DNA from 4 places in the Lysinibacillus telephonicus genome. Region 4 is predicted to be linked to each of the others. Evidence: riboswitches for the same ligand, from Rfam matches in the RefSeq annotation. Region 4 holds a riboswitch; each other region holds the start of a gene.
The links. Region 4 has a riboswitch for cobalamin ahead of MKY04_RS03515 (FecCD family ABC transporter permease). Riboswitches for the same ligand answer to the same signal wherever they lie in the genome.

Region 1 (5,031 bases), 1.5 Mb from region 4:
AATTATATGGGGAAGTGGATTTGTTGTTAGTGCAGTTTCACTAGAGTACTATACTCCCTATCAAGTATTAGCTGGACGGTTTTTAGTTGGTTTTATTATATTAAGCATTATCTTTTATAAGAAACTGAGAGGCTTAAATCGCAGTATTATTTTAAAAGGATTTGTTTTAGGGGCTTTATTATATGTAGCCTTTGCATTGCAAACGGTTGGGCTTCAATATACAACCCCATCAAAGAATGCGTTTTTAACAGCAGTCAATGTTGTGATTGTACCGTTCATTGCATTTTTAGCATACAAAAGAAAAATTGATAAGTTTGAACTAACCGGAGCAATTCTTGCTATTGTTGGGATTGGGTTTCTTTCACTTCAATTTTCAACAGATGTGAACATAGGGGACTTGCTTACTTTGGGCTGTGCCGTTGGGTTTGCTTATCAAATTTTCTATACAGCGAAGTATGTGAAAGATGAAGATCCAATTACTTTAACCATTATTCAAATGTTCTTTGCGGCAATACTAGCATGCATTGTTGTTCTATTTAAAGGAGAAGTGAATTTTTCAATGGAGTTGGAGGCAGTTTCATCTATTTTCTATTTAGGTATTTTCTCTACAACCATTGCATATCTTTTCCAAACAATTGCACAAAAGTTCACGAGTGAAACGAAAACGGCCATAATTCTTTCTACGGAATCTTTCTGGGGCATGGTTTTCTCCATTATTTTATTAGGTGAAGTATTAACGCCTAGAATGATTATCGGAGCTATTTTAATTTTGTGCGCAATTATTATTTCAGAAACGAAACTTTCTTTCATGAAAAAATCCAGACTTGAAAAGTTAATTTAAATAATTCTAGAGGCTTGTCCTATATTAATTTTCTGCTATTCACCTTTAGTGAAAAATACGATGCAGGATTTGTATTGGGCTAGCTTCTTTTATGTATAAGAATTTCTTGTTATAAAGCTAGTGGTGATGCCAACTGCGATAATGGTAACGATTGAAAGAAGTAAAGTATTGGTAGAAATAAAGGCACCTCCTAATAATACAACGATTGCATCAATAATAAAGATAACGAATCCAACATTTATAGAAGTTTTATCAGAAATAAATTGAGCCAGTAAATCCGTTCCACCCGTACTTGTTTCAAAACGAAGCATTAATCCAATCCCAAAGCCAACAAATATACCGCCAATTATTGCACTAAATATAGGCTCCATTTGAATAAGAAAACGCAGAGGTTTAAACATATCAATTACAACGGATGAAATAAGTAAGCCGTGAAGACTATTAAAAAAATAATTTTTATATTTAAACCATGCCAGTATAAAGATTGGGATGCTTAGTACAATAATCATTAAGCCAATTTTTAGTCTGAATAAATAGTGCAAAATTAGTGAAAGCCCAATGATACCACCGTCTAAAATTTCATAAGGGGTTAAAAAGAGATTTATTCCTATAGCTAAAAAAATGCTACCAACAATAATAGCGAAACCTTTCTTTAAATAATACATGCACTTCTCCTTACAATCGGACATGCACCATTTTATGATAAAAACATAGAGAAAATGTATACAGAGGAGAAAACGGGAATAAGTTAGTATCTTATACCGCTTACAATAATATCTATTTGTTCTTTTAATAATATTTCTATTAGTGTAAAACTGTGGTATGGTATTTTTAAAGATTAATTGAATATCGTTATTAAGTGCTCATAATGTTGAGGTAAAAGGGAAACTAGTGAGAATCTAGTACAGCCCCCGCTACTGTAATGGCTGATAAAATCACAGGACCACTCTTTTTGAGGAAGGTGTGAGAGTAAAGAGAAGCCTAAGTCAGGAAACCTGCTTAATAATGTAAACTAAACTTTTCGGTGGGAGAAGTATAGGTGAGTCAGTTTACAATACGTTTGTGTTTATTCACATTCTTATGTATATGTGTACACAAGCCTGTTTTCCCCATTAGAGGAATTCAGGCTTTTTTGTATGCAGGAAAAAGTCTCCTTTCTAAATTTATAGGTCAAATAAAATAATATTGTTCATCGGTATAGTATTTTTACTATTTAAAAGGGAAGTGCGATGAAAAGTCGCCACGGTACCCGCCACTGTGAAACTGAGCAATAAATCATATCCACTGCATATGCGGGAAGGGATTTGTTTGCTATGAAGTAAAGTCAGGAGACCTGCCGAATGAACGAAAATGTACCTACGGGATTATAGGAAGCATTGTAATTCATATATTCTTTGCTTCCGCATGTAAACATTCCGCTGTTTACATGTTTTTTATTTACCGAAAGAAGAGTGGTTGATCCATTAACTTTTTTTATGGGAGCAAAAATTATGATAAAAAAACATTTTTCTATTTTTCTGTTATTGCTAATTCTGATTACATTTGCATCCATTGTAGGGGCAATATTAGTAGGTTCAGTAAATATTTCGCCAAGTATTATATGGGATGTCCTCTGTTGGAAGTTAGGATTTACTAATTCGCTTACAGAGGCATCCATAGCACAATCGACAATTATTTGGGAAATCCGTCTTCCAAGAATTTTATTGGCAATAGCAGTAGGTGCTGGATTGTCTATTAGTGGAGCAGCTATTCAGGCGCTTGTACAAAACTCAATTGCAGATCCATATATTCTAGGTGTTTCCTCTGGGGCGTCAGTAGGTGCAACAGCTGTTATCATACTAGGTGCATTTTCATTTTTGGGAAATTGGGCATTATCATTAGCGGCTTTCATTGGTGCACTTATAACTGTATTCATTGTATTTTTGTTAGCTCGTGTTGGAGGAAGGACATCGATAATACGTTTATTATTGGCAGGCATCGCTATCTCACTTATTTTTTCAGCAATAACGAACTTTATTTTAATGATGACAAAAGATGCGGGGGGGATGAAGGCTGTAATGCATTGGATGTTGGGGAGCCTTGCTGGTGCTAAATGGTCTAATATACAAATTCCAATCCTTGTTTGTATTGCGGTTTTTCTATTTCTTTACTGCTTTACAAATTCACTAAATGCGCTGCTTCTTGGGGAAGAAACTGCAACAACCTTAGGAATATCATTGGAAAAATTCCGATTAATTGTCATTGTCAGTGTTTCATTATTAACGGGAGTACTTGTTGCTGTAAGCGGTACGATAGGCTTTGTTGGATTAATTATTCCTCATATTGTTCGAATGCTAGTAGGATCACATTATCGTTATGTATTGCCTTCTAGTGCATTAATAGGAGCTATATTTTTAATATGGGCGGACACACTTTCACGTATTATTATTGCACCGGAAGAAATGCCAATAGGAATTTTAACAGCTCTATGCGGTGGTCCATTCTTTATATGGCTGTTGAGGAAGGAAGGTTATACCTTTGGAACAAATGACTAAAAATTTATATGAAATCAATAGTCTTAACTATTCCTTACAAGAAAAACAAATATTAAATAATATTCAATTAGTCCTTCCTGAAGGGGAATTTATAGGGTTGATTGGACCAAATGGCAGTGGGAAATCCACATTGTTAAAGCTTTTGTATCGTTACATAAAACCACAAAATGGACAAGTATGGTTAAGAGAAAAAGACGTTTGGGAAATTGGAGAGAAGCAATTTGCAAAGGAAGTTGCAGTAGTTACACAAGAATCCTCTGTTGCCTTTGATTTTACTGTAAAAGAACTTGTTTTTATGGGACGTACTCCGCATAAAAAACTATTAAAACGGGACTCAAAATCGGATGAGGAAATTGTGGAAGATGCAATGAAAAAAGCTGATGTGCTTCACTTAGCAAATCGCAATTATTCCAGTCTTTCAGGCGGTGAGAAAAAAAGAGTAATTGTTGCTAGAGCATTGGCACAACAAACAGATGTCCTTATTTTAGATGAACCAACGAATCATTTAGATATTGAACATCAATTTGCTTTATTGGATTTACTTAGTGAATGTTCTATGACAGTTATTATGGCAATTCATGATTTAAATTTAGCCGCAACTTATTGTGATAAATTGCTCCTTTTACAAAAAGGGAAGCTGTGTGCATTCGGATCTCCAGAGGAAGTGCTGACAGTAGAACAATTAAAACATGTATTTAATGTAGATGTAGAAATTATGACAAACCCTTTTACAAATAAACCATATTTGCAGTTTGTATCTAAAAAGTATAAAGAGAAGGGGAAAGTGAATGAATCTTAAATTAAGGCATTTAATTATTTTCATATTATTACTAATACTATCTGCATGTGGAACCAATCAACAATCTAAAGAGAATACGGATGAACAATCTAGTGGACAATCAAAGGATAAATCAGAAGTTATTGTTATTGATAATAACGGTTTCACCCAAGAATTCACAGAAGCTCCTACTAGAGCAATTTCATTAAATCAACATGTAACAGAAATTATGCTTGCTTTAGGGTTGGAAGACTCAATGATTGGAACAGCTTATTTAGATGATGAAATTTACGAACCATTACAAGAAGCATATGAGAAAATACCAGTTATTTCTGATCAATATCCGTCAAAGGAACAAGTAATTGCTTTAGAGCCGGATTTTTTATACGGCGGCTGGTCTAGTGCATTTGATGAAAAAACGATTGCATCACAAGAAGAATTACTTGAACTAGGTATCCACTCATATTTACAAACCTCTTCAACGATGGTAGCACCGAAACTAGAAGATATTTATAATGATATTCGAAATATTGCGGCTATTTTTCGAGTAGAGGAGCGCGGAGAGCAATTAATTGAAGAAATGAATACAGATATAGCCGAGATTACAGGGCAATTGCCAGAAGTAGATAAGGAGCTGCCAGTTCTTGTATTTGATAGTGGGGAAACGGATATTTTTACAGCTTCGCAAAATTTTATGAATGAACTAATAACATTAGCCGGTGGAGTCAATATTTTTGGTGATATTGAAGGCAACTGGACAACGGTTTCAAAGGAAGAAGCAGTTGATAAGGCACCGGAAGTGATTGTAGTAGTTGATTATGGTTCTACAACTGCACAGGAAAAGATCAATTTTATTAAATCAGATCCAGCTTTAAGTA
Region 2 (5,031 bases), 420 kb from region 4:
ATCATACCAACTAGAGATACTTGCGGAATACTTTGCTTTTTACAATGCTTTAAAGTAAAACCTACAAAGTCCCCCATTTCGATAAAGGCTTCTTCTGGCAAATGTGGGTATTGTGCCATAGCAAATTTCTCACTTCGACCACCTGTTGTGATTACAAGGTGGTCGCAGCCTGCTGCCTTTGCAACACTGATTGCTTGAACTATACTAGCCATATAGGCTGAACTTGAAAAAGGAACAACGATGCCCCTTGTCCCTAAAATTGAAATGCCGCCAATAATCCCAAGACGTCCATTGAGAGTCTTTTTTGCAATTTCTTCTCCATCAGGCACTGAAATAATTACCTCAACTCCGCATTTCACTCCGTATTCATCAATTATCTGCTGCACCGTTGAAAGAATCATTTTACGTGGTACTGGATTAATAGCTGCCTGTCCTACTTCAACTGGCAACCCTGGTTTTGTTACGCGTCCAACCCCAATGCCTCCATCTAAATGGATTCCTGGGGTTTCAACAAATCGTACAGTACTTAATATCCTTGCCTGATGTGTTGCATCTGGATCATCTCCAGCATCTTTGATTGTTTCGCAAGTAACTTTACCTTCTTCAAATGTGCATGATTCAATCGTAAATGTTGCATCCTGTCCAATTGGCAGGTGAATGGTTGCTTTTTTTTGTACTTCATTTGTTAATAGGGCCATTAATGCTGCCTTTGTAACAGCGGTCGCACATGCTCCAGTTGTAAATCCATTACGCATTTTTTTTGGATCTTTTTTATCGCTACTAACCATAATTATTTTTTCGCTCGTTCATCCGCTAATATAGAAATAGCATTTAATGCAGCAACTGTAACTGTGCTTCCACCCTTTCGACCTACATTTGTAATAAATGGAATACCCTCTAATTTTGCAAGTTCTGCTTTTGACTCAGCAGCTGAAACAAATCCAACAGGCATTCCAATAATTAAATCAGGCTTCGCAACTCCTTCTTTAATGAGGCGGATTAGTTCTAATAATGCAGTTGGTGCATTTCCAATTGCATAAATACCCCCTTCATTTTCTCGAACTGCTTTTTGCATCGAAATAATAGCTCGAGTAGTATTTTGTTCCTTCGCTTCTTTCGCTACATCTGGATCGGCAATATAACAATGTAAATCTCCCCCATGTTTTTGGAATCGTTTACGTCCTGATCCACTTTCTATCATTTGTACATCGGCGATAACATGACGACCTGCTAAAATAGATTGAATCCCTGCCTCGATTGCATCTGGAGTAAACATTACACTGCGTCCTAATTCAAAATCAGCAGATGCATGGATAACTCGTCTAACTACTTTCCACTGGTCATCCGTAAACGAGTGCTCTCCCATTTCTTCTTCAATAATAGAAAAGCTATAGTCATAAATTTTATCCGGGTCAACTGTTAATGGTGTAAAGTCTGTATTGAAATTCAACTTAAATTCCTCCCAACTGTTTTAGTGCTTCTTCTACTTCTTCGAAAGTTTCATATTGTTGTCCATATTTAATTTGTGGACGTTTTATTAAAACAATTTCGATACCACATTCTAATGCTGCTTCAATCTTTTCATCTACGGAGCCCACTTTTCCACTTTCCTTTGTAACCATCACTGTTACTCCGTACTGCTTGTAAAGTGCTGTGTTTAATTCTTTAGTGAATGGCCCTTGAATTGCTACAATATCTTTTTGTGCTATTCCTAGCTCTTGACATTTTTCCATATTTTCAGTATTTGGCAGCATACGGGCAATTACTCGAATTCCTTCTTGTCCATTAAGTACATCTGTGAATGTCTTTAGCGTTTTACTACCTGTTGTAAGCATGATTGTTCCGCTTTTTTGCAACGCTAATTGCGCCGCCTGCTGATAACTAGCTACTTCAGTAATTAGAGAGTGTTGATAATGCTCTTGCTTTCGTTCGAACCGAATATATGGAATGTTAAGAGCTTGAGCTGCCGCCATTGCTTGTTTTGATGCTTCTTCTGCAAAAGGGTGGCTTGCATCTAAAATACAAGAACAGTTATTTTTTACACATAAAGCTTGCATCTCTTCTGCAGTCAACCTTCCGATGTGATGTGGAATGTTTTCTTCTGCAAGACTATCCGCAGCTGATTGTGTAACTACCGTCGCTAACAACGAGTAACCTTTACTTTGCAAGAGAACAGCGAGTGCCCTTGCATCACTTGTACCTGCTAAAAATAAGATCATCGCTAACCTCCTAATCACCGCATGGAGCCGGCTCAATTTTTATCTTGCTACCCATCTCTTGGTATTCGAAGTTCAAAATCTTCTTCACCCGTTTAAAATATTTAAATAATCGTTCGTTAGGATGGGCATTTTGTTTATATTCATTAATAATGTCTGTAATTAGCGGTAATAATTGTTCTGGTTCCAACCCCTCTACAACAGGCTGTGCAGCGTGTGCAGTCCGTCCAACTGGTTTAGCTCCTAGGAAAATATCAAACTTGTTTTTTCGATACACAATTCCGATATCATCGAAAACTGCACGGTAACAGGCCATCCCACAACCATTAAAGCCAATGTTTAATTGTTTTGGTAGATTCATGCCGCCAAATTTTTCTTGAAGCGCCTCTGCATATGGAATTGAATCGGCCTTTTCTCCGTAGCAGAAATCACACGCTTTAATGTTTGCAACATCTCCTATTGGAGCAATTAAAAACCCAACTGATTGCAGCTTATCGGTAATCGCTGTCGGATCAGTAGTAGGAATTTTTAGGTGAATTTGATGTTCAGGTGTATACTCCATTGTCCCTTCTTCACCAACAATATCAGCGAGTGTTCGCATCTGTTCCGGGGTAAAGAATTTATTTGCTACTCCTGGACTTACTGCAACTTCAAAAATCGACTCAATCGCCTGTTGTACAATTTTTTTCTCCTGTACTGCTGTCGATGAACTACCTTTTGTTAAGAGTGAAACTGCTAATTGAGCCATTTCCAGTGAAGATTTTTTCGGTTGCTGAATTGATTTTTCTTTAGGCTTCCTTTCAATACGCTCATACCCCGATGGTGCCTCTCCTGTTTCCTGATCCATTGCCCAAGGCTCTGCCTCTTTTTTCAAGCGTTGATGTGGGCGCAATGCCTGCTTTTCCTCACCCAGTGTATATTTTCTTTGGTAGCCCCGAGGAGTAATCATTTTATTGTCATAAAAGAAGGTTGTTGAATTTCCAACAATAACTGTAGTTAACATGCCGATATCATGATCCAACATTTCTGCCAACGTTGTTATAACAATATTTTGACGGTCGCGATAAGCACTTTTTACTAGTCCAACAGGTGTATCAGGAGATCGATACTCTAGTAAAATTCTCTGCGCTTCAACTATTTGTCTTGTTCTTCTACCACTTTTCGGGTTGTAAAATGCAATAACAAAATCAGCCATGGCAGCGGCTTCAATTCTTTTTTCAATCAATTTCCAAGGTGTTAAATGATCGCTTAGACTTATCGTGCAAGAGTCATGCATAATTGGTGCACCTAGTAAACTAGCACAGGAATTAATAGCTGAAATTCCAGGAACAATTTCAACCTCAATCCCTTCCTTTTCTGTCCATCCAAGCTCAATTAAAACTTCATACACAAGCCCTGCCATTCCATATACGCCTGCATCACCGCTGGAAATAACAGATACGATTTTTCCGGCTTCTGCTTGTTTAACTGCTTCCTGTGCCCGAGAAACCTCTTCAGTCATTCCGGTGCTAATAATTGATTTAGCTGTAACAAGATGTTCAATAAGCTCGACATATGTTTTGTAGCCGATGATAAATTCACTTTGCTGCAAAGCGTCTATTGCCCGTTTTGTAATATGTTCATAATCCCCTGGACCAAAACCAACAACGAAAATTTTCCCTTTTTGCAATATGATTCCTCCTTAAAATCCATATATTAAATACGTCTCTTTACCATCTCTTAAAGAAGGTATCTTAATAGAAAAAGGCCTTTACTCTCGGAAGGGAGTAAAGGCCTGATCATTCATATAAGAACAAACAAAAATAGTATAGTATACTACTTTACCTAAACTTCTCCCTCCGAAAAGTTTGATTAAACGTTATCAAGCAGGTTTCCTGACTTAAGCTTCGTTTTACTCTCACACCTTCCCAAATTTATGGTGGCATTGTGATTTCATCAGCAATTACAGTAGCGGGGGCTGTACCAGATTTGCACTGGTTTCCCTTTTACCTCGAAAAATCGAGCACTTAATAACCTATTTAGTTGTAAAATAATAGTATGAATTAAAAATATCATATTACAATTATAATAAAAAGAATAATTATCTATTTTTTAAAAAATATAGAAAAATGGAAATCTTAATACTGCACTGCAGTACAGCGCTATCAAATGAATTTTTTTGTAAATGATGACTAATCCTAAAATGAAAAAGTATGCAATTCCTATGCGTTCTCTCAAGCTATAAATTAGAGTTATCCCCAAACGTCCCCAAATAAATAGTAAAAATTTCTACCTATAATAAAGAAAAAGCTGCTCATTTTCAAAGGTAAAAATGAGCAGGTTCTTATTGACTATTTCATATTATTAGTGTAGTAAGCTTTTAAGAAAACAGAGATTTTTACCACACATTATCTTTTAATTAATATACATCTTTCCATTCGCTAATATTTGAAGAATCAAATTTAAATGGATCCCCAAGCATAATTTGCGTTCCATCCCCATCTTCTACAACCTCAAAGGAACCTAGTTCACCTATTTCAAACGTTTCGCCCAATGCACCTGTTTTTCCATTAACAAGTTCTACAGAGGCATAGCCTGCTGCATAACCTACATCAATTGGATTCCATAAATACATCCATGGGGATACACCATTTTCAATATAACTTGCCATCTCACTAGGTAAACCAAGGCCTGTTAAAGCAACTTCCCCCGCTAACCCTTTATCCGTCAATACTTTACCCGCAGCAGCAATACCAACAGTTGTTGGAGCAATAATCCCTTTTAGATCTGGGTATGATTTTAATAATGCTTCAGTTTCAGAAACACTCTTATCACG
Region 3 (5,031 bases), 2.0 Mb from region 4:
TCGGAAGGTGTTGTATTAGATTTTTGAACATATTTTTCAAAGTAATTTCCATTTGCATATTCACTTTTTTCAAATCCTTCAAAACAAATCCCTTTTTCTTTTGCAATAGTCATGGATGTTTTTAATGAATAATAATTTAAAGCCTCCATGAAGGCGTCAATAAATTCGATTGATTCAGGTGACCCGTAAACAACGTTTTCTGTTACTAAATGGCCATGCAAATTCATGACACCTAATCCAACTGAATGCATAAGATTATTTGCTTTTACAACAGATGGAACGTTAACGATGTTTGTCATTTCGGAAACACTCGTTAACAAGCGCATTGAAGTATCTACAAGATCTTCAAAGCTAGTTGATTTTGTTGCACGATGAATATCAAGAGACCCTAAATTACAGGAAACGTCTAAGCCATACTCGTTTGGCTGGTCCATATCAGTAATATTGCTTGTTGTTTGAACTTGTAAAATTTCTGTACAAAGGTTAGACATTTTAACTCTGCCTACGCCCTTTAGTGAATGATGATTATTTACATTATCGTCAAAAATCTCAAATGGATAGCCTGATTCGAATTGAGTTTTCTTTATTTCTGTGTATAATTTTCGTGCATTTATTTTCTTCAATTTACGAATATTTGGGTTATCTAATAGCTCGTAATACATTTCTGTCATGCTAATTTCTGACATTCGCAGTCCATATTCTTTGTAAATATCATAAGGGCTAAACAATACAATATCTTCATTTTTTCTCATTAACCCGAAGAAAATATCAGGGATAATAATGCCGGTTGAGAGAGTAGCTAGTCGAATTTTTTCATCTGCATTCGGCTTTTTTGAGGAAATAAATTCTTCAATATCTGCATGGAAAATATTTAAATAGACAACACCTGAGCCATTACGTTGACCGAGCTGATTAGAATAAGAAAATGCATTTTCAAGTAACTTTGCAACTGGCATAACGCCGCTTGCACGGTTTAATATGCCTTTAATAGGATCTCCTAAAGGTCTTATGTCTGTAAGTAATGTTCCTACCCCTCCTCCTAGCCGAGATAATTCTAAGCAATAGCCGATATTTTCTGCAATGGAATTCATTGAATCATCCATTGAAAGCTTGAAGCAGCTTACTAATTCTCCTCGAGCTTTCTTTCCGCTATTTAAAGCAGTTGGAGTTGCTGGTTGGTAGGCTTCCATCATATGGCGAACAGCACTTTCTGCTAAATTTGTATCACCTTGTGCAAGATAAAGTGCAATAATTGCAATTCGATCCTCATATCTCTCAAGAATTTCCTTTCCATCGCGGCTTTTCAGCGCATACCCCTCATAGAATTTACTTGCACTCATAAAGGAAGGAAAACGGAATTTATATGAATAAGCGATTTTATATATTTTTTTAATAAAATCCATCGTATATAAGCTTAGGAATTCTTTTTCATAATAGCCTTCATTAATTAAATAGTTTATTTTTTCTTCTAAATCATTAAAGTTGTGCATTCGCACATTGATGCTATGCAAGAAATATTTGCGGGTAGCTTCTCTATCTTGCTCTAAATCTAGCACGCCTGTAGTGCTATACGTATTTAAAACTTTATTGTTCAAGTTTAAGTATTCATTCATTTCTAAACTCCCACCAATCCAATAACTTTGTTATAGAATTCAATTATTGCATCATAATCACTTTGGAATCCCCGCAATTCAATTTTTCGTACAATTGGTATATTATACTTTTCACTAATTGTATTTGCTGGTTTACAAAAGACTGCTTGTCCAAAATTTGAATTCCCACTTGCGATAACTCCTTTACACAATTGAGAATTATGTAAAAGAAACTGTTCAACAATATTAGGTGTTTGACCTAACCCATCTGTATAGGTAAAAAGCAAAAAAGGTTGATTGACTACTAACCCTTGTGAAATTTCAATGTTGGGCAAACCTAATTTACTTATAATATACCTAACATTGCCTGTTCGACTTGCGAATGCTATCATACTAAAATCCTGCTGATGGCATCTTTCATTTCAGTTATGTCTTGAATTAGTCGTCCATTAATCTCTAATACTGGAACTGATAGAATACCAGCTTCTACTAATTTATTTTTAGCTTGCTCGTTTTGTTCGATATTAATGATTTCATAATCCCCTTCAAAACCAGCTTTATTTAGTTCGAATTTCATTAACATGCATTTAGGACAAATTGTTTTTGTATATAATTTCATCTATGTTCTCCCTTTCTTATATAAATAGAAAAGCTACCCCTAATTGACTAGGGATAGCTTTTTATGTAAACGGAAACAGACGGGTACTATTTATACCCAGCTTGCCTCCATTTCCCAGTCCCCGAAGAAATGTAGAATTTGTTTATTTGGCAGGTCTCCTGGCTTATGCTTCTTCCTACTCATCACCTTCCCATGCTGGCAGCACAGTGGTATCCGACTTTCGTTCACATTTACAGTTGCGGGGACAGCATCAGATTTTCACTGATTTCCCTTTTAATCTACATATAGTAGAACCAATATAAACAAAACACTATATATTGTATATGTCATCATATTATCATATTGAATTAAACTTAACAAGAAAAAACTAGCATTTCATATAAATATTAGAGTTTTATATGGATTGCTTCATAATGTACAGTCATTATTTCTTTGAATAGATGAACTTGTTCTTTATCTACGGCGACGATTACAGAGGTTGAAGGTCCACTTGTCTTCTCTAAAGGCAACTTACAGGAGAAATGTTTTCCTTCGAAAATTCTTTCACATTCTGCAGCGATACCTTTTGATCCAACTGGCCATATTTGTTTTGCAATACCTAATTTTAATAGTTTATATAACTCGTGCAACTTAGCTACATGCTGTGCTTGCTCCACTACCTCTTGACCTACTAATGGCTTCCCTACTACAAACCAGTGATAGAGATGATTTGTACTCACTTCAAATGCAACTTTTCCAATCATCATAATGCTTAAGGCTGATTGCATTGATTCAAAATTAGACTCAGTTGAGCCTTTTATAGGCGGCAAGTTCTCCCCAATTTCCTCAAATACTTGTTGAATTCCCTTCTCATAATCACTCCATGCAGCATCACCTGTAAAGTTTGATAAAAAAATATGAGTAGGATGTGCTCCCGCGCACCATTGCTCTAGTATTGCTACACGCGCAGTATAATAAGCAGTCAAACTATTAGACACATTAACAATATCAAATTCTTTCTCACCAATACATCCTGCATTATCAATTGTTACAACCGTGTTATGATCAATTTTGATGGCATTTCTCATACATTCGAAACCTTTCGTTCATTAAAAACTTTAGCAATAATCGGCATTGCTAGCATTGAGATAACAGCATTAATGACTGTTGCAACCAACAAATTTGGAACTGCACCGATAAAAAATGCAGGTGATATTATAAAATAAAATGGGATAGCGGACAGTATTCCATTTGCCACAATTAGAAACAACCATTTTATAATATTGAAGCCTTTTTTATGTAACATATTAAAAATAAAGACGATAATAAACATCTCAATGGCGATTATGATATGAAGTGGACCTGAAGGAAAACCTGAAGTTAAAGCACTGGCAAGATGACCTAGTCCACCTGCAATACCGGAAAAAAGAGGCGGTAAAAAGGCAACGCTTAAAAATGCAGGTGCAGAATCTAAAGCTGCTGTTGTGATGAAGCCTGGAACTTTAATAAAGCTCCCGATTACACATATTGCTGAAATTAAAGCAGTAAGCGTAATGAATCTTAAATTATTTTTTTTCATCTTATTCCCCACCTTTTAGTATTTCAGGAAGCCCATACCAAATTCTAATAACCTGTTCACTTTCAGCAAATAATTTTTGATACAATCTTCCGCATGTATCTCTAAGTTTTCTATTTTCCTTTTCAAGGGGTACAATACCTCTTCCAATATCCGTACAAATACAAATGACATTTGTTTGTTTATCTAATATTGATAGTTTATCGAAAATTTTTGCAGCATGTTCCTCTTCATCTAGCTCAATTGATTGTAAAATTATTTTTTCAAAGTTCCCTATGATAACATAATCTTCTTGCGAAAAGGTTGAAACTGGTATTTCGCCTTCAAAAACATATCGATTTTTTACGTTTAACTTATCCAAATATTCTTTTACAAATTTTCTTTTTCCATTATAGGCTCCACCGATAATGACTCGCATCTTGCTCCCCCTTCGAAATTTGCCCAAGTTGACCATTGTAATGTATAAATCAAACGATGCTGGACATCAATTTGTTGAAAAGACTCTTCTTTTGGACCGATCATTGAAAGTAAAACTCGAATCACACCTCCATGAACAATAAAACAATAGTCGCCAGCTGCTGATACAATTTGACGAAATTGATGAACTATTCTTTCGGTAAAATTAGCAAATGATTCTCCGTTAGGGGGGATGACTGTCTCCGGAGAATCAATCCATTGACGATACATCGGGTTTTCTTTTAATTGTTCATATGTCTTCATTTCAAAATCGCCAAAATTTATTTCTCTAAACTTTTCCAATGGATGAAAATAAGCTGTTGGGAAATAAAGCTTGGCAGTTTCCTTGCAACGCTTTAAATCGCTTCCATATACATTTGCAGGCTGTATTGGAAGCTGATATTCACATTTATTTATAACAATTGATTCATCTGTCCAGCCAATATATTTTCTTTCTATATTTGCAGCTGTTTTTTCGTGTCGAATTAAATGCACAGTAACAGAATGCCCCATAAAAACAATTCAGCCCCCTCATAAAGTGCACCAATTAAGTCCCCTGTCATACCACCAAAATTTCTGTTTGTCCACTGTCGATATAAATATATGAAGAATAGCATAGCACCAAAGAGGATAAGTAAACAGCTAGTAGAAAAAAAATAGGATGCAAGAATTAACAATAAAATATAAATGGCAATCGAAATCCATACTCTCCTATGTATTACTTGTGCTTTAAAATATGCGGCCAGCCCTTTTTCTTTTACAGGTCCAGTACTGAGAAAATAGATGAGTACTGCAATACGACTTAAAAA
Region 4 (5,031 bases):
TCCCGGCAAAATAAATCTTTTTAATGGCGGTGCTTCATCTGATAATACATCTATGCGTTTTTCAAGAACTTCAATTGAAGCCTCCTGCAATTTATACTTTCTCTCTTTCATAACGTTTGCTAAATCGCCGCCGCAATCAAACAGTTCATGCTGGATTGTTTCTAAATCCGCTAGAATATCTTGAAAAACTGTTGAATCTAATTCACTGACTGCTTTACCTATAAAAGAGTTTAATTCATCTATCGTACCATATGCCTCAACACGTAAATGATCCTTCCTTACGCGGCCACCCATTAAACTCGTTTTCCCAGTATCCCCTGTTTTTGTATAAAGCTTCATATCCTAATCCCCTTTTCGATATATTTGAATTGCCTCTTTAGTTGCCTCAAAAACACCTCTTCCAATTACCTTGCCAACGTCTGTAATTGGTCCGCCATATTGCATTAGCGGCCCTTGTTGAGTTGCTGCAACTAACAAACTATCTGTCGGTGTACTTGTCGCAATTGAATTTGATCTAAAATCATACACTTTTTCCTGCTGCAAAGCTTTCGTTTTTGCTTCAGTCGCAGTCATCATCGCTTGCACGAATGCTTCATCAGACAATTTCCCATTAATCACAACCCATGTATTTATTGTTCCGATATGCAAAGAATCTTCATGTTTATATGCCTGCGAAACATCAATAGCGTTGCCAATTCCTGCAGTTACAATTACAAAAACATCCCCGAAAGAAGCATTGTATTGTTTAATTACTGCATTCTTTGTATCTACGGCTGTCATCATTCCGACCGTATTCGTTGGAGAAAACCCTTCATCAAGTAAATATTGTAAAAATTCTTCCTTCACCTTATCAATATTATAATCTGCTTTAACGGTACGGTTAATAAAGTTTGAATACCATCCTAAACCAGCGTTATGAACAGCAGATGACAACACCCTTAAAGGAAAATTCAATTTTAATTCAACATATTCCTCTTTTATTTTGATATGATCTCTTAAAACCTTCTTTTCACTTGCCTCCTTTTTCACATCTGGCAAGATAGTCATTTGTGGTTTTGGCTGTTCAGGATGAGCTTGTAATGATATTCGTGCTTCATAAACATCTTTAATTTGATGTTCAATTAAAACTTCATGAGGCTCACCGAATGCTCTTACAGTTCCTTTTTCCATTAACAGTAGTTCATCACAATAAAGTGATGCTAAATTAATATCGTGAAATACTGAAACAACTGTTAAACCATTATCCGTTACTTCTTTCCGAATCATATCTAAAATTTGCTTCTGATGTGCAATGTCTAAATGGTTTGTCGGTTCATCGAGTAACAGTAAATCTGAACTTTGCGCAAGTGCTTGTGCTATAAAAACACGTTGCTTCTCCCCTCCAGATAAGTACTCTATAAAGGTATGCTCGAATTTTTTAACAGCTGTCTGCTCCATCGCCTTCATGACCGAATGTTCATCCTCATTTGACCAACTAGAAAAAAAACCAGATTGATGAGGATAACGGCCAATGCTTACTGTTTCTCGAACTGTGCTTGAAAAAGCCGCTGTATGGAGCTGAGGCAGCACGGTCATTTTTTGTGCTAATTGACGGGAGGTATATTTATTAATATCAACCTCATCTATTAATACGTTTCCAGAGGTCGGCTTTAAAAGGCCGCTAATGATTTTTAACAGCGTGGATTTTCCACAGCCATTCGGTCCAAGAATACCTAGAAACTTCCCTTTACTTACTGAAAAAGAGATATTTTTTAATATTGGGGTAGTATCATAGCCTCCAGAAATGTTGTTTGCCTTTAGCATACAATTCACCCCCTGCTTCTTCTTTGTTTATAAAAAATATATGAAAATACTGGGGCACCAATAAAAGCAGTAATTACCCCAATAGGCAGTTCTGCTGGTGCAAGTATTGTTCTTGAAATTAAATCACAAATAATTAACAGGCTTGCTCCGTTTAAAAATGACAATGTTAATAAATGACGATGGTCTGCTCCCCAAAGTATCCTTGTCATATGAGGAACAACTAACCCAACGAAGCCAATCGTACCTGAAACTGCAACTGCTGCCCCTGTTAACATTGAACCTCCAGCTAAAATCGCATATTTGCTTCTCTTCACATTGACTCCAAGTGATTGTGCCCTTTCATCACCGTACATCATTGCGTTTAATTCACGACGATTTAACCATAAAATAATTGAGCCTACTATAACAAATGGCACAATCATTGTGACATAGGGCCACCCGCGCATTGATACACTTCCAAGCAGCCACCCCATAATTTCGCGCAGCTCTTGACCAGTAAGCGCAATCATTAATGAAATACATGACCCTAAAAATGAACTAAAAATAACACCAGTTAAAATAAGCGTTTCCATTTTCATTGAACGATCTACTAAGCGTGCAAAACTTAAAACAAATATTAATGTTAAAAGCGCTCCAAGCATCCCGAAAATCGGTAATGTAAAAGAACCTATAATTGGTATGGAAATGCCAAAAAAGATAGTAGCTACTGCTCCAACAGATGCTCCCGATGAAACTCCTAGTGTATATGGGTCAGCCAAAGGATTTTTAAGTAATCCTTGAAATGCAGCACCTGCAATTGCAAGCGAAGCTCCAACTAAACCAGCTAACAACACTCGGGGCATTCGAATACTCCATAATATATTGTAGAGACTTGGATTAGTTGAGCTATCCCATAATGCAGATAATGGTACATCTACTGAACCATTAGAAACTCCAAGCCACATACTAAATAGTAAAAATAAAATAGAGGAAGTATATGCAAAAATCGTTTTCTTTTTCACAATATAACCTCGTTTAATTGTTCATCTTCTTGTTTCATCATATTGGCAAAATGCTCCCCCAAAAAATTATGCAAAATAAAAAGTCTCTCTTTACGAGAGACGGTAATTTTAAATATAGTATGACCATACATACAATTAGCCTTCCTTATCCTCGTAAGGGTAGTTGGTATACATAAAGGCAGGTCTCCTGGCTTATGTTCTTGCGATCTCCTTCCCATTGCAGCAGTGAAATATTAGGGTCGCTCACATTTACAGTTGCGGGACAGCGCCGGACTTGCACCGACTTCCCTTTTATTCTTATCCGTATATAGACGAAAAGAACCTTTATGTGAATATTTAATTGGTCTAACTCATTATATCTTATTTTAATTGATTGTTATAGAAAACAATTAGTACACACACTAATAAGAGAACCTGGACATATGTTAAAAATTATTCATTTGAAATGAAAACCGCATGAAATCATGGTTTTCAAATTGGATTTCATGCGGTTTATTAATTTTTAAAGGTTTTATCCCAGTTCAATTTAATCTTATATTAAATATCAAAATCAAATTCGCCTGGTAATACACGTCGTAAGAAGCGTTGGGTTCTTTCTTCTTTTGGAGTTACAAAAATTTCATGTGGCGTTCCTTCTTCTACAATATTGCCGCCATCCATAAATATGACCTTGTTTGCAACATCTTTTGCAAACCCCATCTCATGTGTGACAACTAGCATTGTTGTACCTTCCTTTGCAATATCCTTCATAACCTGAAGCACTTCTCCTACCAACTCTGGATCCAGTGCAGATGTTGGTTCATCAAAAAGGATAATATCAGGGTTTAATGCTACTGCTCGGGCAATGCCTACACGCTGCTGTTGACCTCCTGAAAGCTGACTAGGATATGAGTCATATTTCTCAGACAAGCCTACTTTATCTAATGCTTTTTTTGAAATTTCATAGGCTTCTGCTTTTGGTATTTTTCTACCTATGATTAGACCTTCTGCTACGTTTTCCAAGGCTGTTTTATTATTAAATAAATTATAGTTTTGGAATACAAAAGCTGTTTTCTTACGGATTGCTAATATGTCTTTTTTCGAAGCCGTTTTTAAATCAACATTTAATTCTCCAAAGCTTGCAGTCCCCTGGTCCGCTCTTTCTAAGAAATTAATGCATCGCAGCAGTGTCGTTTTCCCAGAACCACTAGGCCCTAATATAACGACTACATCGCCTTTATCAATCTTCAGGTCGACACCCTTTAAAATTTCATTTTTACCGAACGATTTATGAATATTTTTAATTTCTAACATTTATTTTGCCTCCTTAAGCGCTAGCCATTTTATAGCGACTTAAACGTTTTTCCCACCACTTAAATAGCTGTTCTACTGCAATACAAATAATTAAGTAAACGATAAAAATATCAATGTATGCTTCTAAGTAGTTATAACCTAAATTTGCTTCAACTTTTGCTTTCAACGTAATTTCTTGCAATGAAATGGCATATCCAAGCGATGTTGCTTTAATTAAATTTACTGTAGCTGTAGTTAAGTTTGGCAACGCGGAGACTAATGCTTGTGGAATAATAATTCTCACATAAGCTTGTTTTGTCGTAAGCCCAACAGAATGTGCTGCTTCCAATTGACCGCGATCTACCGTACCTAATGCAGAACGGAAAACTTCAATTAAAACTGCAGCTGTATTGAATGAGAAAATAATAAACGCATACCAAATTGGATGGATATCATAAATTGGATAATCAATATTGTATTTAGTAAAAATACTGTTCAAGAAAATCGGTATAAAGCTATATAATACAAAGATTTGAATAATAATTGGCGTTCCACGGACAAAAGAAACGTACACCTTCGCAATTTGATTTAAAACAGGAATTTTATTAATGCGAGTTAATGCAAGGAAGAAACCGATTGGTACTGCAATCGCCATTGCAACCACTGTTACAAGAAGGGCAACTGGCACTCCGCTTAATGCAACCCAAAATGTATCTATTAGAAAAGGTATATTTAAACTTGATTCCATAATATCCACCTCCTATGATGCTTTTAGTGAACGAGATCCTTTACTGAATAGCTTTTCTAATTTCTCGAAAACTTTTTCTATTGTTATAGAGAGAACCCAATAAATAACTGCAAGGGCAATATAGATTTCTAATGCATGTGAATTAAGGTTACTTGCAATAATTAAATTTGCCTTACCAACAATATCAATAAAGCCAATTGTGTATGC

Region 1: another riboswitch for cobalamin. It lies ahead of MKY04_RS18725 (FecCD family ABC transporter permease); the one in region 4 lies ahead of MKY04_RS03515 (FecCD family ABC transporter permease).
Region 2: another riboswitch for cobalamin. It lies ahead of cobJ (precorrin-3B C(17)-methyltransferase); the one in region 4 lies ahead of MKY04_RS03515 (FecCD family ABC transporter permease).
Region 3: another riboswitch for cobalamin. It lies ahead of MKY04_RS13200 (glutaredoxin family protein); the one in region 4 lies ahead of MKY04_RS03515 (FecCD family ABC transporter permease).

Annotation. Positions count from the first base shown of each region.
Region 1 is NZ_CP155468.1:3,843,857-3,848,887, reverse strand. Features, by position in the region: gene MKY04_RS18735 (DMT family transporter) at 1-841, shown strand, start outside; gene MKY04_RS18730 (YitT family protein) at 931-1,506, opposite strand; cobalamin riboswitch at 1,682-1,858, shown strand; cobalamin riboswitch at 2,019-2,196, shown strand; gene MKY04_RS18725 (FecCD family ABC transporter permease) at 2,332-3,375, shown strand; gene MKY04_RS18720 (heme ABC transporter ATP-binding protein) at 3,368-4,174, shown strand; gene MKY04_RS18715 (ABC transporter substrate-binding protein) at 4,164-5,031, shown strand, end outside.
Region 2 is NZ_CP155468.1:300,394-305,424, reverse strand. Features, by position in the region: gene MKY04_RS01335 (cobalt-precorrin-5B (C(1))-methyltransferase) at 1-788, opposite strand, end outside; gene MKY04_RS01330 (precorrin-8X methylmutase) at 791-1,450, opposite strand; gene cobK (precorrin-6A reductase) at 1,452-2,219, opposite strand; gene cobJ (precorrin-3B C(17)-methyltransferase) at 2,230-3,888, opposite strand; cobalamin riboswitch at 4,064-4,241, opposite strand; gene rhaS (rhamnose ABC transporter substrate-binding protein) at 4,615-5,031, opposite strand, start outside.
Region 3 is NZ_CP155468.1:2,733,750-2,738,780, forward strand. Features, by position in the region: gene nrdE (class 1b ribonucleoside-diphosphate reductase subunit alpha) at 1-1,613, opposite strand, end outside; gene nrdI (class Ib ribonucleoside-diphosphate reductase assembly flavoprotein NrdI) at 1,616-1,984, opposite strand; gene MKY04_RS13200 (glutaredoxin family protein) at 1,981-2,211, opposite strand; cobalamin riboswitch at 2,343-2,525, opposite strand; gene MKY04_RS13205 (hypothetical protein) at 2,598-3,278, opposite strand; gene MKY04_RS13210 (ECF transporter S component) at 3,275-3,769, opposite strand; gene MKY04_RS13215 (bifunctional adenosylcobinamide kinase/adenosylcobinamide-phosphate guanylyltransferase) at 3,771-4,184, opposite strand; gene MKY04_RS13220 (histidine phosphatase family protein) at 4,136-4,735, opposite strand; gene cobS (adenosylcobinamide-GDP ribazoletransferase) at 4,708-5,031, opposite strand, start outside.
Region 4 is NZ_CP155468.1:719,395-724,425, reverse strand. Features, by position in the region: gene MKY04_RS03525 (cob(I)yrinic acid a,c-diamide adenosyltransferase) at 1-339, opposite strand, end outside; gene MKY04_RS03520 (adenosylcobinamide amidohydrolase) at 343-1,803, opposite strand; gene MKY04_RS03515 (FecCD family ABC transporter permease) at 1,809-2,747, opposite strand; cobalamin riboswitch at 2,965-3,145, opposite strand; gene MKY04_RS03510 (amino acid ABC transporter ATP-binding protein) at 3,342-4,097, opposite strand; gene MKY04_RS03505 (amino acid ABC transporter permease) at 4,111-4,824, opposite strand; gene MKY04_RS03500 (amino acid ABC transporter permease) at 4,837-5,031, opposite strand, start outside.